3 regions of the Caldalkalibacillus salinus genome follow, and region 1 is predicted to be linked to each of the others. Evidence: riboswitches for the same ligand, from Rfam matches in the RefSeq annotation. Region 1 holds a riboswitch; each other region holds the start of a gene.

The links. A riboswitch is a leader RNA that binds a small molecule or an ion and turns the genes downstream of it on or off. The one in region 1 is predicted to bind S-adenosylmethionine.
Region 2: another riboswitch for S-adenosylmethionine. It lies ahead of JKM87_RS09470 (YezD family protein); the one in region 1 lies ahead of metK (methionine adenosyltransferase).
Region 3: another riboswitch for S-adenosylmethionine. It lies ahead of JKM87_RS10710 (methionine ABC transporter ATP-binding protein); the one in region 1 lies ahead of metK (methionine adenosyltransferase).

Annotation. Positions count from the first base shown of each region.
Region 1 is NZ_JAERVL010000006.1:224,613-228,955, reverse strand. It holds gene JKM87_RS06960 (methyl-accepting chemotaxis protein) at 1-1,193, opposite strand, end outside; SAM riboswitch class I at 1,447-1,568, shown strand; gene metK (methionine adenosyltransferase) at 1,715-2,917, shown strand; gene JKM87_RS06950 (sensor histidine kinase) at 3,250-4,343, shown strand, end outside.
Region 2 is NZ_JAERVL010000013.1:17,939-22,281, forward strand. It holds gene metC (cystathionine beta-lyase) at 1-197, opposite strand, end outside; gene JKM87_RS09465 (methionine biosynthesis PLP-dependent protein) at 190-1,476, opposite strand; gene JKM87_RS09470 (YezD family protein) at 1,675-1,866, opposite strand; SAM riboswitch class I at 1,968-2,094, opposite strand; gene JKM87_RS09475 (sirohydrochlorin chelatase) at 2,173-2,988, opposite strand; gene JKM87_RS09480 (anthranilate phosphoribosyltransferase) at 2,948-4,012, opposite strand; gene JKM87_RS09485 (nitrite/sulfite reductase) at 4,096-4,343, opposite strand, start outside.
Region 3 is NZ_JAERVL010000015.1:231,156-235,498, reverse strand. It holds gene sigI (RNA polymerase sigma-I factor) at 1-225, shown strand, start outside; gene JKM87_RS10715 (anti-sigma-I factor RsgI family protein) at 218-1,648, shown strand; SAM riboswitch class I at 1,802-1,917, shown strand; gene JKM87_RS10710 (methionine ABC transporter ATP-binding protein) at 2,047-3,063, shown strand; gene JKM87_RS10705 (methionine ABC transporter permease) at 3,060-3,746, shown strand; gene JKM87_RS10700 (MetQ/NlpA family ABC transporter substrate-binding protein) at 3,805-4,343, shown strand, end outside.

The DNA.
Region 1 (4,343 bases):
GTCTGTGTATTTTTACTCGCCACGTCACTAGATAGCTTCGTGAGTGAAGTGAGTGTGTTAACCCCTTGGGTACTCACTTGTTCTGTTTGGTTCGCTAATGTGGCAGCCTCTTGAGAATCCTCTTTTAGCTCGATGACCATATCAGCCAATTCACTAATCATGCGTGAGTTTTCCTCAGCAGAGTTGGCTTGGTCTGTTGCCCCACTAGCAATTTCTTCGATGGCACGTGCGATATCATCCGTTTGCGCATTGTACGTTTGGGTTTGAGACAGCATATCGTGCGCCGAGTGTGTCACATTACTTGTAGAGTCCAGGACAGTTCTTAATAATGTTTGGTTCGTATCGGCCATACGGTTCAAGGATTGACTTAATTCGCTGATCTCATCATTTCCACTGATGTTAACACGCTGTGTGTAGTCTCCTCTTTCTAAAGCCGCAATGGTATCCTTCAGAGCATAGATCCGACTCGTAAAGGAGCGAATGAAGAAGTATAGACCCACCAAACCAATAAGAGAAGATAAGATAATAATTAAGAACGTGTTCGTTTTGATCGTTTCACGGCTCATAATTGCTAGCTTGTTCATTTCAAAATCCAGCCCAACGACCCCTACGACACTGCCGTCATTTGCATGTACGGTTTTGGCCAATGTGAGCGTGGTGTCTCCCGAACCCGTATCAATATAGGGCTCTGTATAGATGATCTGTCCTGGATTGTCCACAGCTTGTTGGTACCAATCACGTACACGAGGGTCGAATTCTGTCAAGTCCACACTAGAAGGTGGTACAGGGTAGAGATAGAATTCTCCTTCTTGAGACCCGACATACGCGTTCATGATGTATTCAGATTCATCTGTGATTTTTTTGAAATACTCATAGTAGTACTCCGTTTTACTGCCATCATTAACGGACGGTAAATGGTTTAAGTCCGTCGTAGCGTCTTGAAAGTTATTACGAGCAACGTTAAGCTCTGGTCTTTGACTTAAGTCATCAAGAAGTTCCTCTGTCTCTTCGAATAACTTTTTAAAGGATGATGACATGTCCTCTAGTTCTTCTTTGGAGCCAATCACAGCGGTATGATTGATAACCTCCGTCTGTTTGTAACTCAGAAACCCGAGTATGGACGTTGGGACAATCAGTGTAATTGCTAACACCAGTATGAGTTTCCCTTGAATACCCCTTAGGTTTAAGTTCATACGTTTTTCCTCCTATTCTCTCTTGTAGTCTGACGTCTGTTTGTCTGGTTATAAAACCAGATAAGGTGCCGCCTGAAGATAACAAAATGCGCCAAAAAATCGCATAAAACTTCTTTATTATGACTATTCGACATGTTGTGACATCTTCCTGCTAGTAGAGGATAAAAATTCCTTCATTTTATAAATTGAGACTAATTGACTATATTCGTTGACAGAGGTGGACAAATAGGGTAGGATATGCCTGAAACGGATACTCTTATCCTGAGGAGTGTGAGGGACAGGCCCAATGACGCTCGGCAACCTCCCTCTTTTTTTAGTATAAAAGAGGAACAGGTGCTAACCTGCAAGAACGACGACGTTCTTGGAAGATAAGAGAAGAGGTCATGCTTTACTGTAAACGCCTTTTTCTCTAGGCGTTTTTATTTGTATAGAGCACTTTTTATCATGGCATATCAAAGGGAATGAGTACCGTATCAATTCATGCACATACTATAACGTAATAATGAAAGGGAGGAACGAGAATGGCCTTAAAAAAGGGACATCGCTTATTTACATCTGAGTCCGTAACAGAAGGTCACCCAGATAAAATTTGTGATCAAATTTCAGATGCCATCTTAGACGCCATCTTGGAAAAGGACCCCAATGCCCGGGTGGCTTGTGAAGTCTCCGTCAGCACGGGCCTGGTATTAGTAGCCGGAGAAATTACCACAGAGTGTTATGTCGATATTCCCAAGATTGTTCGCGATACGGTCAAAGATATTGGCTATACACGGGCCAAATACGGATTTGACTACGAAACCTGCTCAGTATTAACGGCCATTAATGAACAGTCCCCTGATATTGCCCAAGGTGTCAACCAAGCTTTGGAGTCCCGTGAAGGACAAATGACTGATCAAGAGATTGAAGCCATAGGTGCAGGAGACCAAGGGCTAATGTTTGGCTTTGCGTGTAAAGAAACACCTGAGTTTATGCCTCTACCGATTTCATTAGCACATAAATTGGCTAGAAAAATGAGCGAAGCTAGAAAAAAAGAAACGATAGATTATCTTCGTCCTGACGCCAAAACACAAGTCACGATTGAATATGATGAAAATAATGAACCCGTTCGAATTGATACAATCGTGATTTCAACACAACATCATCCTGAAGTGGATCAAGAGCAAATTAGGAAAGACCTTATCCAAAAAGTGATCACGCCTAATGTCCCGAGTGATTGGGTGGATGAAGAGACGAAAATCTTCATTAACCCGACAGGCCGTTTTGTAATTGGGGGGCCTCAGGGTGATGCAGGTCTAACCGGCCGTAAAATTATCGTTGATACGTACGGAGGGTATGCCAGACATGGCGGGGGTGCTTTTTCTGGTAAGGATCCCACTAAAGTCGACCGTTCAGCAGCCTACGCTGCAAGATATGTGGCCAAAAATATCGTAGCAGCTGACCTCGCAGATAAGGTTGAAGTCCAGCTCGCATATGCCATTGGTGTGGCTCAACCCGTTTCAGTCGCGATCGACACGTTTGGGACAGGTGTCCTAGATGAGGAAAAGTTAGCTGAAATCGTACGCGAGCATTTTGACCTACGCCCGGCAGGGATAATTAAAGAATTAGACCTACGCCGTCCGATGTATCGCCAGACAGCTGCTTACGGTCATTTCGGGCGTCACGACGTCGATTTACCTTGGGAAAGAACAGATAGAGCGGAGATCCTTAAAAAGTATCGACCATGATATCTGTTTAAGGGCAGGCGATGTCCGAATGAAAATTGGTCAAAAAATGCAATAAATCGCCATTAAACGACCTCAAAAGCTCACATTCAAAGCTTTTGAGGTTTTTTTATTATTGTGCAAATGGCAAATTTTATCTTAAACTAGTAAAAAAGTACCCTAGAAAATTTCCCAATGTTGCCAAGCCTTTTATCCGCTACAATAGAAGTAGAGAGATAGATATAGGTATGAAGGACTTAATAACTAAAAATTGAGTCAGGTAACTGCGATTTCAAGATGCTGTCCCGCCTAATCAGAGACTTAATCAAAACTATGGGGAACAGGGATGTGAGATGATGGCAATTGAAGTAGCGTCGTTAGACGGCGTGATTGAACGAGCCCTCAACACAATGGAAGAAACCAAGTATCAAGTATTTGATATCGCAGAACAAGCCAGACAAGAAATGATCAACTTAGAGCGCGAAATCAAAAAGGTCAAGGGCGAAGTCGAAGACGTAATCGAAAAAAACGATGTTTTAGAAGCGCAGTTCCTGAGCGCACGCAAAAAACTTTCACAAGTGAGTCGTAATTTTACGGTGTACACAGAAGAAGATATACGCCAAGCGTACGAGAGGGCAAATACCATACAGGTTGAGCGGATCTTGTTACAGGAAAAAGAAAAGCAACTGAGAGAGAAAAGGGATGATCTTCAGTTGCGCTTGCGCAACATTGAACAAACGGTTGAAAGGGCAGAAGGGGTCTTAACACAGTTTGGTGTCGTTGTCGAATATCTGTCGGGTAACATGGCAGAAATGAAACAAATGATCGAGGATGCACACCAGAACCAACAATTAGGATTTAAAGTCATTCAAGCACAGGAAGAGGAACGGAAGCGTTTAGCGAGAGAGATACACGATGGTCCAGCGCAATCAATGGCGCACCTCGTCCTACGAATGGACTTAGTGGACAAGGTCCTTTCAACTGGGGATGAGTTAAGGGCGAAAGAAGAATTACAAAGTCTCAAGCAGTCAGCTAGAGAAAGCTTAGCGGATGTTAGGCGTATCATATTTGACTTGAGGCCAATGGCACTGGATGATTTGGGTCTAGTTCCTACACTGAAGAAATACATAGAGAGAATACAACAAAAAGTAGACGTGAAAATCAAATTTAAGACGAAAGGGAAGGAGATTCATTCATCCTCATCATTGGACGTTGCCGTCTTCCGTTTAATTCAGGAGTCGCTTAATAATATTATCAAGCATGCACAAGCGACAAAAGCGACAGTGAATCTCTCTTTCTCTAGCGATCATGTTCAGGTTGTGATAGAAGACAATGGAGTGGGTTTTGACCAAGACAATCAATCTCAATCTGAGAGCGAGGGTTTTGGACTTATGGGTATGAAAGAAAGGGTAAAACTGCTTGAAGGAGACTTTCAAGTGTATTCCGAGCC
Region 2 (4,343 bases), on a different contig from region 1:
ATCGTCTCTTCTAGCGCTTCCCGTGTTGGGTTGCCTGAGCGGCTGTAATCATAGGTGCCTAACGTATCCGTCTGACGCTGGTGAAAGGTTGAAGCGTGATGAACGGGTACACTGACTGCTCCCGTATCCGGCTGGACAGCATGCTCATTGTGAACCAACTGCGTCTCTGTTCGCACATGATAGTTTTGCTTACTCATCTATAGACACCCCCTTAGTTGAGGCCGTACCGGATGCCTTAACGTCAGACTGCACAGATGGTGAATGCGCCATTTTATTTTGCGTTTGGTTTATGGCCTGTGAGTCTGCTATGACTTTTGTATCTTCTATGGCTTGTGTGTTTGCTATCGCTTGTGTGTCTGCTATGGCTTGTGTGAGGGCTTGATCAAGATCATCGATGATATCTGTACTCTGCTCAATCCCTACTGAGATACGCAACAGTCTATTACACACGCCATTTTTGATACGAATATCCGCAGGTATATCGGCGTGTGTCTGCGTCGCCGGATAAGTGATAAAGGTTTCTACACCACCGAGACTCTCAGCAAAGGTAATAAGCTGAAGGTGCCTAAGCAACGGCCCGACCGCCTCTTCTTTTTTTATCCTAAAAGAGGCCAATCCCCCAATCTCAGGGTAGAACACGTCATCGACGTATTCATGTGCTTTGAGGTAGGCAACCACTCGCTGGGCATTGGTTTCCTGTTTTTCTAAACGGAGTGCTAAAGTTTTCATCCCTCTCATGAGCAACCAGGCGTCAAGTGAAGACAATGTCGATCCTATCGCATTATGCAAAGTGGCAAGTCTCTCACATAAATCAGCTCCTTTGGCCACAATAAGACCAGCTAACACATCATTATGTCCTCCTAAATACTTGGTCGCACTATGTATCACAATATCGGCTCCTGAACGAATCGGCTGTTGCCGCAAGGGTGTATTCAGCGTGTTATCCACGATGAAAGTGAGCTTGTGAGCTTGGGCGATAGCGCTTAAAGCTGCTAAATCTGCCTGATGCATCAAAGGATTGGTTGGCGTCTCTATAAAAATCGCTTTGGTATGACTACTGAGCGCTGTTGTGAATGCCTCAGGTTCACGGATATCGACGTAATGAAAAACAATCCCATAGCACTGGCGTAAATGCTCAAACAAACGATACGTCCCGCCATAAAGATCCTGACCAACGATGATCTCATCTCCTTGTTCAAACAAGCTTAATACTAATTGGATGGCGGCCATACCTGAGCTACAAGCGAATCCTTGATCTCCTTTTTCTAGATCTGCAATGGTACGTTCTAAAACGTCACGTGTAGGATTACCCGTGCGCGTATACTCGTACCCTGTCGATTGTCCTAGTCCACCATGGCGGTAAGCCGTAGAGAAAAAAACAGGTGTACTGACGGTTCCAGTTTCAGTCTCACTACGATTCCCAATCTGTGCGAGCTGTGTTTCTAACTCGTACGATTTCTCTTTTTGTCTTTTCATGCTCATCCCTCTCATCCCCCTATCCATCAAATAAAAAGAGGCCCTCATACTGACACATACGTTTTAAAACGATGTCATGTACGAGAGCCTCCGGTTGTCCGGTCAGCACTCTGCTGCTATATATTGACGCGTTTTTAGCATTGTTTCTAAATCCTAAGCCAAGTACAACAAGCTAAGTATAATGCGTTATATACAGAACTACGATTGACGCTTATCCTTTTGCTTGTTTCCTTTTTCAAGTGGGAATCTTTGTTTATCCAAGCGATGAATCTCTACGATTTGTGAATCGTGTACCACAATCTGTACTGAGCCATACTCCAATCCTGATAAAGCTTCGGTTATTCTGTTATACGTTTCGTGAGGGATTGTACTAGTTTCATTTTTAGGCATGGTTTCTCCTCCTCCACTATGATGTTCAGAGGCGTTTTTTTTTAAATAAAAAACGACCTCTGATAAGAGGTCGACGCTTATAAGTTTATTTTTAGTCCGACCTCTCATCTTTCAGAACCAAGCGTTCTGCTGGATTTGGCACCTTTTGTGTGGACTGTCAATCGAGAAGCCACACAATGGTTGCCGAGGTATCATAGGGCCAGTTCCCTCAACCTCTCTTGATAAGAGTTCTTAATGAATATGTGATTTTCAATTTGTAATTTTAACCAATTATACTCCTGACTTGAGGTCTCGTCAATGTATTTTTTAATTTATTTTTAATTTTTCTACACTTGATGTTAAACGCGCTTGTATTTGATCCTCTATCCATAAACTTATGAGCGGATGAGGTAGAATCGCTCTCCCTCGGACGTAACGCACCGACTGTAAACGACTTGGGATCACATGAGAGGTGAAGTAACCCTCAGCGATAAAAAGAGGTAAAACCACCATGGGAGCTTCTTGATTGACCTCTTCCAGGGATCGGATTTTACTTGGCAGTTGATCAGGAAGTAAGGTGGCATAGCTTACGTGCTCTAGACCTGTCTCTTTTTTCAACTGTCGCACGATGCTTGCTAAAACCGTTTGCCACTTTGTCAGCCAATGAGCCTTATCACTGCCATGAGCGACGAGCAATACAGGCTGATGGCTACTTTGCATCACCTGCCCTAGGCGCTGACGGAGGATGGACACTAGATTAGGATGATCATCAATCGGAGGACACCACTGTATTCTGGCATTCGTCCGTACTCTGGGGACGTCTGTTGGTCTTACACACCGCCGATTGATTCCAAGTATATATTGGATCTCCGCGAGATGCGTACTCCCTGAACAAACGAATAGCGGAACAACGATAATGTCTTGCACCCCTTGTTGTTCAAGTTTTTGCACACCTTCGGCGATGCTTCTCTCCTCAACAAGCTCCAAATAGCTGATCACCATCGGAATGGGTGATCGCACCCGCCGACAAAGCCGGTCAATTTGCTTAACCCAGTTCGGATTGCGTGAGCCGTGAGCGATGATGAGCACCCCTTGCCTTAAATCACCGCGAGACAAGCGTAGATTTGAATACATCCCACTCATGATAGACTCCTTTTGGTTCTTTTAACTGCTGTTCGGTAAATTGTAAAGCCTCACTAACTGTGGGAAAACGGCCACAGAAATAGTAACGCACCGCTGTGTTAAAAAGCACTTGGGCTCGAAAGTCGGCAATGTCTGCTGATGTATCCCCTTTTAAAATGCGCTGAATGATTTCAATTTGTTGTTCGAGATTTAACGTCTCTCGTGAACGATCTCTTTTGCGCTTAAGCCCGTAATCTTCAGGATCAATTTCCAATGCGTGAACCTCTTCGGGGGTCACCTTATAGTAGAAGCTCTTTCGATGTAAGGGGAGATCCTCTGAGCCTTCCACTCCCTGAACGATATATGCTTCCCGATAACCTAAAGCTCTCACGAGTGCCACATGTAAGTCGATGACAGTACGGTGAAAAACGCCGACGATTAACGTATGCGCCTGTGTGATATTAAGTAATTTCTCAACCGTGTTCAGAAATGTACGCACCCCGATTTCTTCTCGAATATGACGAATCTGGGCAAGTGGGGCACACAAGTGCTCTGTGAGCGCAAAACCCATGTTCGTCTCCTTCAATTGTTGATTGAGATCCTGTAATGTCTCCGACGTTGGCAACCCTAAGCCTTGGGCCATATCAGCCAACGATACACCCCACTTAGGAGGTAAACTTGGACTACTATGCGTATAGACCGGCACCCCACTCTGGGCCATTAAGATAGCTGAGGGAAGGGTAGCTGCAAACGTATGGCGCCCCGTATAAGGACCCGCTAAGTCTATGATTGGTTTAGAATGAAAATTTGTTGCCAATGTCTGTGCATTGGCGTTATTCATGATAGGGGCTCTCAGTCGTTTACAAAAAGCGAGCACCTCATCCACCGACTCCGTTTTCAGGCGTTGTGCGACGAGGAACGCCCCAATTTGCGCGTCCGTTGCTTCACCTGAGATGATACGTTCCGCTACTGATTCAGCCTGAGCATACGTCAAGTCTTTTGAACCTTTCTTTCCCCTGGCTACGATTTTTAACCATTGCTCCATGTTCAGTTCCCCCTTAGCCTACATGCTCAAGTCATCACGCCATCATTGCCTTTTCTACGCTTAGGCCATTGATATGTTAGTGGTTAGGACGCTTCTACTCCGATGGCAAGGATATCGTCTAGTTTTTGCTGGAGATGTGCCACTCCTACGCGTTGCACAAAGGCATAAAAGTCCTCACCGACATGCTTGTGTGCACTGAAGTAAGTGAGGAAATCTTCTAATACACGACCAATGGCCTCTCCGGGTATCTTCCCTTTTAATTTTTGGTTAAACGTTGGCGTCTCATGTAAAGTCCCACCGACATAAATTTCAAAAGCCTCCACCATTTTTT
Region 3 (4,343 bases), on a different contig from region 1:
AAAACCCTCGCCACACACCAAGAATTTGTTTTTCATTTAAAGGAAAAAAAGCAACTTCCGATGAAAGAATTATTAAAATTTGTGAACTGCAGTCGTAAAACGGTAGAGAGGAATCGAAAGTATATAATAGCGATGGCGTTGATTTATATCGGAGGGTATGAATCACTGCAATCCTATATCGAGCCAGAGGAAGACATGAAAGAAGGGAGGGAAATCAGTGAATAAGGGACTCATTCTAGAAATGAAAAATGACGAAGCAGTTGTCATGACCCCTGAAGGCGAATTCCGTAAAGTCAAAGCAAACAAACTGCACTGGGAAGTTGGAATGGAAGTTGACGTACCTTCTGCTCAAGTTGTACCGTTCGAAGTCAAAAGCAGAAAGAAGAAAACTGTACCAGCATTAGCCTTAGTCGCTTCCTTCTTATTAGTATTCGCATCCATGTTCGCCCTCGTCCCTTTTGGAGCTGATGATACCGCAGTAGCCTATGTCAACATCGACATCAATCCTAGTATCGAAATGGGCCTTAATAAGTCCATGGAAGTCATTAGTTTAGAACCTCTAAATGATGATGGGAAGCTCCTAGTTTCACATCTTAGTGATGAATGGAAAGGAAAGTCACTTCCAGAACTAACATATGACGTGATTTCCCAAGCAAGAATCGATGGCTTTCTTGAGGGGAACCAAGATGTGCTATTAGCCACGTCATTCGTTGACCAAGATAGTGAAACGAAATACACAGAAAACGTTGATACTGCCTTACAGCTTATCGAGAGTGAAGTCAGTCATGAGCCTGTAGAGGAAACAGAGGCAGAACAAGAGAACAAAGTGAAGCTTCACAAAGTAACAGTGGATGAAGAGGTACGTACGAAAGCGCAAGAAGAGGGTATGTCTACCGGGCGTTACTCCATTTATTTGGGAGCTAAAGAACAAGGGGTAGACATCAACCTTGAGGAATTAAAAGGTCAATCCATTGCGGAGTTGGCACAAGAGTTTAACGGCTTACAAAATGTGATATCCAATCATAAGGACAATGGTGAAGCTGAAGAGGATGTAGATGAACAACCAGGTCAATCGAATGGACATCATAACGCTTCTGAAGAAGGTCAAGAAAACGGTAAAGGTGTTAATGGTAACAAAGGCCAAGGTCATGAGGGTCAAGACAATCAAGGCAACAAAGGCCAAGGTAACAAAGGTGAAGGCAATAAAGGCCAAGGTAACCAGGGTCAAGGCAATAAAGGCAATGGTAACAAAGGCCAAGGTAACAACAAAGGCCAAGGCAACAATGGCAATCATCCAGACTCTGAAGATAAAAGCGTTAATATAGAAGTTGAAGGTATGACTGAAAGTTCGGATGAAGAAGGTGCCTCTGAGGAAAAAAAGTCCGGTAAAGGACGTTTGAATGCACCAGGCCTATTATTTATCCCTCCCGGTTTAGAAAAAGATAACAAAGAGAAACAACGTGAGTCATCTGGATCAAGCTCCGATGATAAAAAAAAACACACACCGGGTAAAGGGGAACATGGGAATGGACATCAAAACGGACCTAAATCCCAAGAGAACATGAAAAATGACGTCAATGGACAATTGGATGACGCTCAAAGCACCCATGATAATAAGAGTTGGCTTCACCTTGCAACGACACCTTAGAACGTGATTAAATACATTCGCAGAAGATATTGCTGGCTTAAGCCAGTTGGAGATAGAACTGCCAACTTTTTCATGCTTAACAAAACGGTTTACAACTAAATAAAGTCATGTTATTATCTTCTTCAGTGACTTATAAACTGAATGATACATGCACTCTTATCGAGAGAGGTGGAGGGACTGGCCCTATGAAACCCGGCAACCGCCTTCGTGGACGACATGAAGGAAAGGTGCCAATTCCTGCGAAGAGGTAAATCTTCGAGTGATGAGAGGATGAAGATAATAACTCGCATCCTTTCCGCTTTGAAGCTGAAAGGATTTTTTTTATGGATGTATTTGCTGTTCGCTACAATGTATTAACGATGGATCTATATTGTTTAAATAGAAAGTGAGGTGGTAGGATGATTAACTTACAAGACGTGGTTAAAGTTTTCCGTGGGAATCAACAATCCGTAACAGCGGTGGACCATGTACAGTTAGACATCCAAAAAGGGGAAGTATTTGGGGTCATAGGTTATAGTGGAGCTGGGAAGAGTACACTCATTCGTATGCTAAATCTGCTTGAGAGGCCAACGAGTGGCGCCGTCCACATCGATGGTGTTGATATCAGTGCACTCCCCTCTACTGAATTGCGAAAGCAGAGACAAGAAATCGGCATGATCTTTCAGCACTTTAATTTGCTCTGGTCACGGACCGTCAAGGAGAACATCGCATTTCCCTTAGAAATAGCAAAAGTCCCACCTGAGCAGCGGGAAGAGAGGGTCATGGAACTGGTACGTTTAGTTGAGCTAGAAGGTAAAGAGGACCAGTATCCATCACAACTGAGTGGCGGACAAAAACAACGTGTCGGGATTGCGCGCGCATTGGCCAATAATCCAAAAGTGTTACTATGTGATGAAGCCACCTCAGCCTTGGACCCTAAGACAACGGATGCCATTTTGCAATTACTACAAGACATCAACAAAAAGCTAGGATTAACAGTTGTCCTTATCACACATGAAATGCATGTTATCCGCAAGATATGTGACAGAGTGGCGGTGATGGATAGTGGGAAAGTTGTTGAAATGGGTCATGTCATAGAGGTCTTTCAGAATCCGCAGCAAGATATGACGCGAAGGTTTGTGAAGCAGGTGACCGAGTCGAATGAAGCATTAGAAGTACATGCGGATTGGGACATCGATGGTGGCCAAGTGATACAATGTCACTTTGTTGGCGAAGAGGCGGAAAAGCCAATCATTAACGGGTTAATCAGAGAAACAACATTAGAAGTGAATATCCTGCAAGGGAAGGTGAGTCGTCTTAAAGATTCTTCCTACGGGACACTCATACTGCACATTAGTGGTCAAGATCGTGACATAGAGAAAGGACTGACCTACCTCCGAAATCAAGGAGTAGAAGTGGAGGTGTTAGCAACATGACAGACCTATTGAATGGGTTTCAGCAAGATGTCGTGCCCAATGTACGCTGGGACCGAGTATGGGATGCGACTGTAGAGACACTGTATATGATGGGCGTGTCCATTCTCTTCACTGCCATCTTTGGCGTGATACTTGGCATACTCCTGTATATGACGGCTGAGGGGAACCCATGGCAAAACCAGAAGCTATACAGAGCTGTGAGCGCATTTGTGAATATTTTTCGCTCTATTCCTTTCATTATTCTTTTAATCTTACTCGTCCCTATCATTAGAGCGCTATTAGGTAGTGCCATCGGGGCTAAAACAGCGATTCCTGCTCTAGTTATTGGTGCTGCGCCATTCTACGCCAGATTAGTTGAAATTGGTCTCAGAGAAATTCCAAAAGGGGTTGTTGAAGCGGCTAAGTCGATGGGCGCGTCCAACCTCCAGATTATATATAAAGTATTGCTTCCTGAATCTAAACCGGCGTTAGTATCAGGCATTACCGTCACAGGAATTGCACTTATTGGCTATGTCGCTATGGCTGGACTGATTGGGGCGGGCGGATTAGGACACTTGGCATTCATGGGATACCAGCGTCACCAGTGGGATGTCATCTGGATTTCAACGATAAACATCATTATTATGGTACAAATCTTTCAGATGCTTGGGGACTTTATCGTTAGGAAAATAGACAAGCGGTAAAGTTTAAAATATATATCAATAACCCAAAAATAATAAAAAAGAAAAAGGAGAGAAAACCATGAAGAAAATTTTACAGTTTGGCTTTATTTTTGCTCTTATCTTAGTTCTTGCGGCATGTGGACAAGGGCAAGGTGGAGATAATGAAGGTGCTGGAAATGAAAATGGGGAAGAAGTGCAAGAGTTAACAGTGGGGGCAACCTTGGTCCCTCATGCTGAAATTTTAGAATTTGTAAAACCGATGCTTGAAGAAGAAGGAATCGCATTAGACATCGTCGAGTTTACAGATTACACAACACCTAACCAAACATTGGACGCTGGCGAAATCGACGCCAACTTTTTTCAACACATTCCTTATTTAAAAGCTGAGAATGAGGCAGCAGGATATAATCTCGTAGACGTTGTCGGTGTGCATATCGAACCGATGGGCGCATACTCTGCCCACTATGATTCTATAGAAGAACTTCCTCAGGGAGCTACAATCTTACACCCGATGGCCGTATCTGAAGAAGGCCGTTTCCTAGCCTTACTAGAGTCAGAAGGCTTAATCACATTAGAAGAAGGTGTAGGGTTCAACGGCACTGTAGATGACATCGTTGA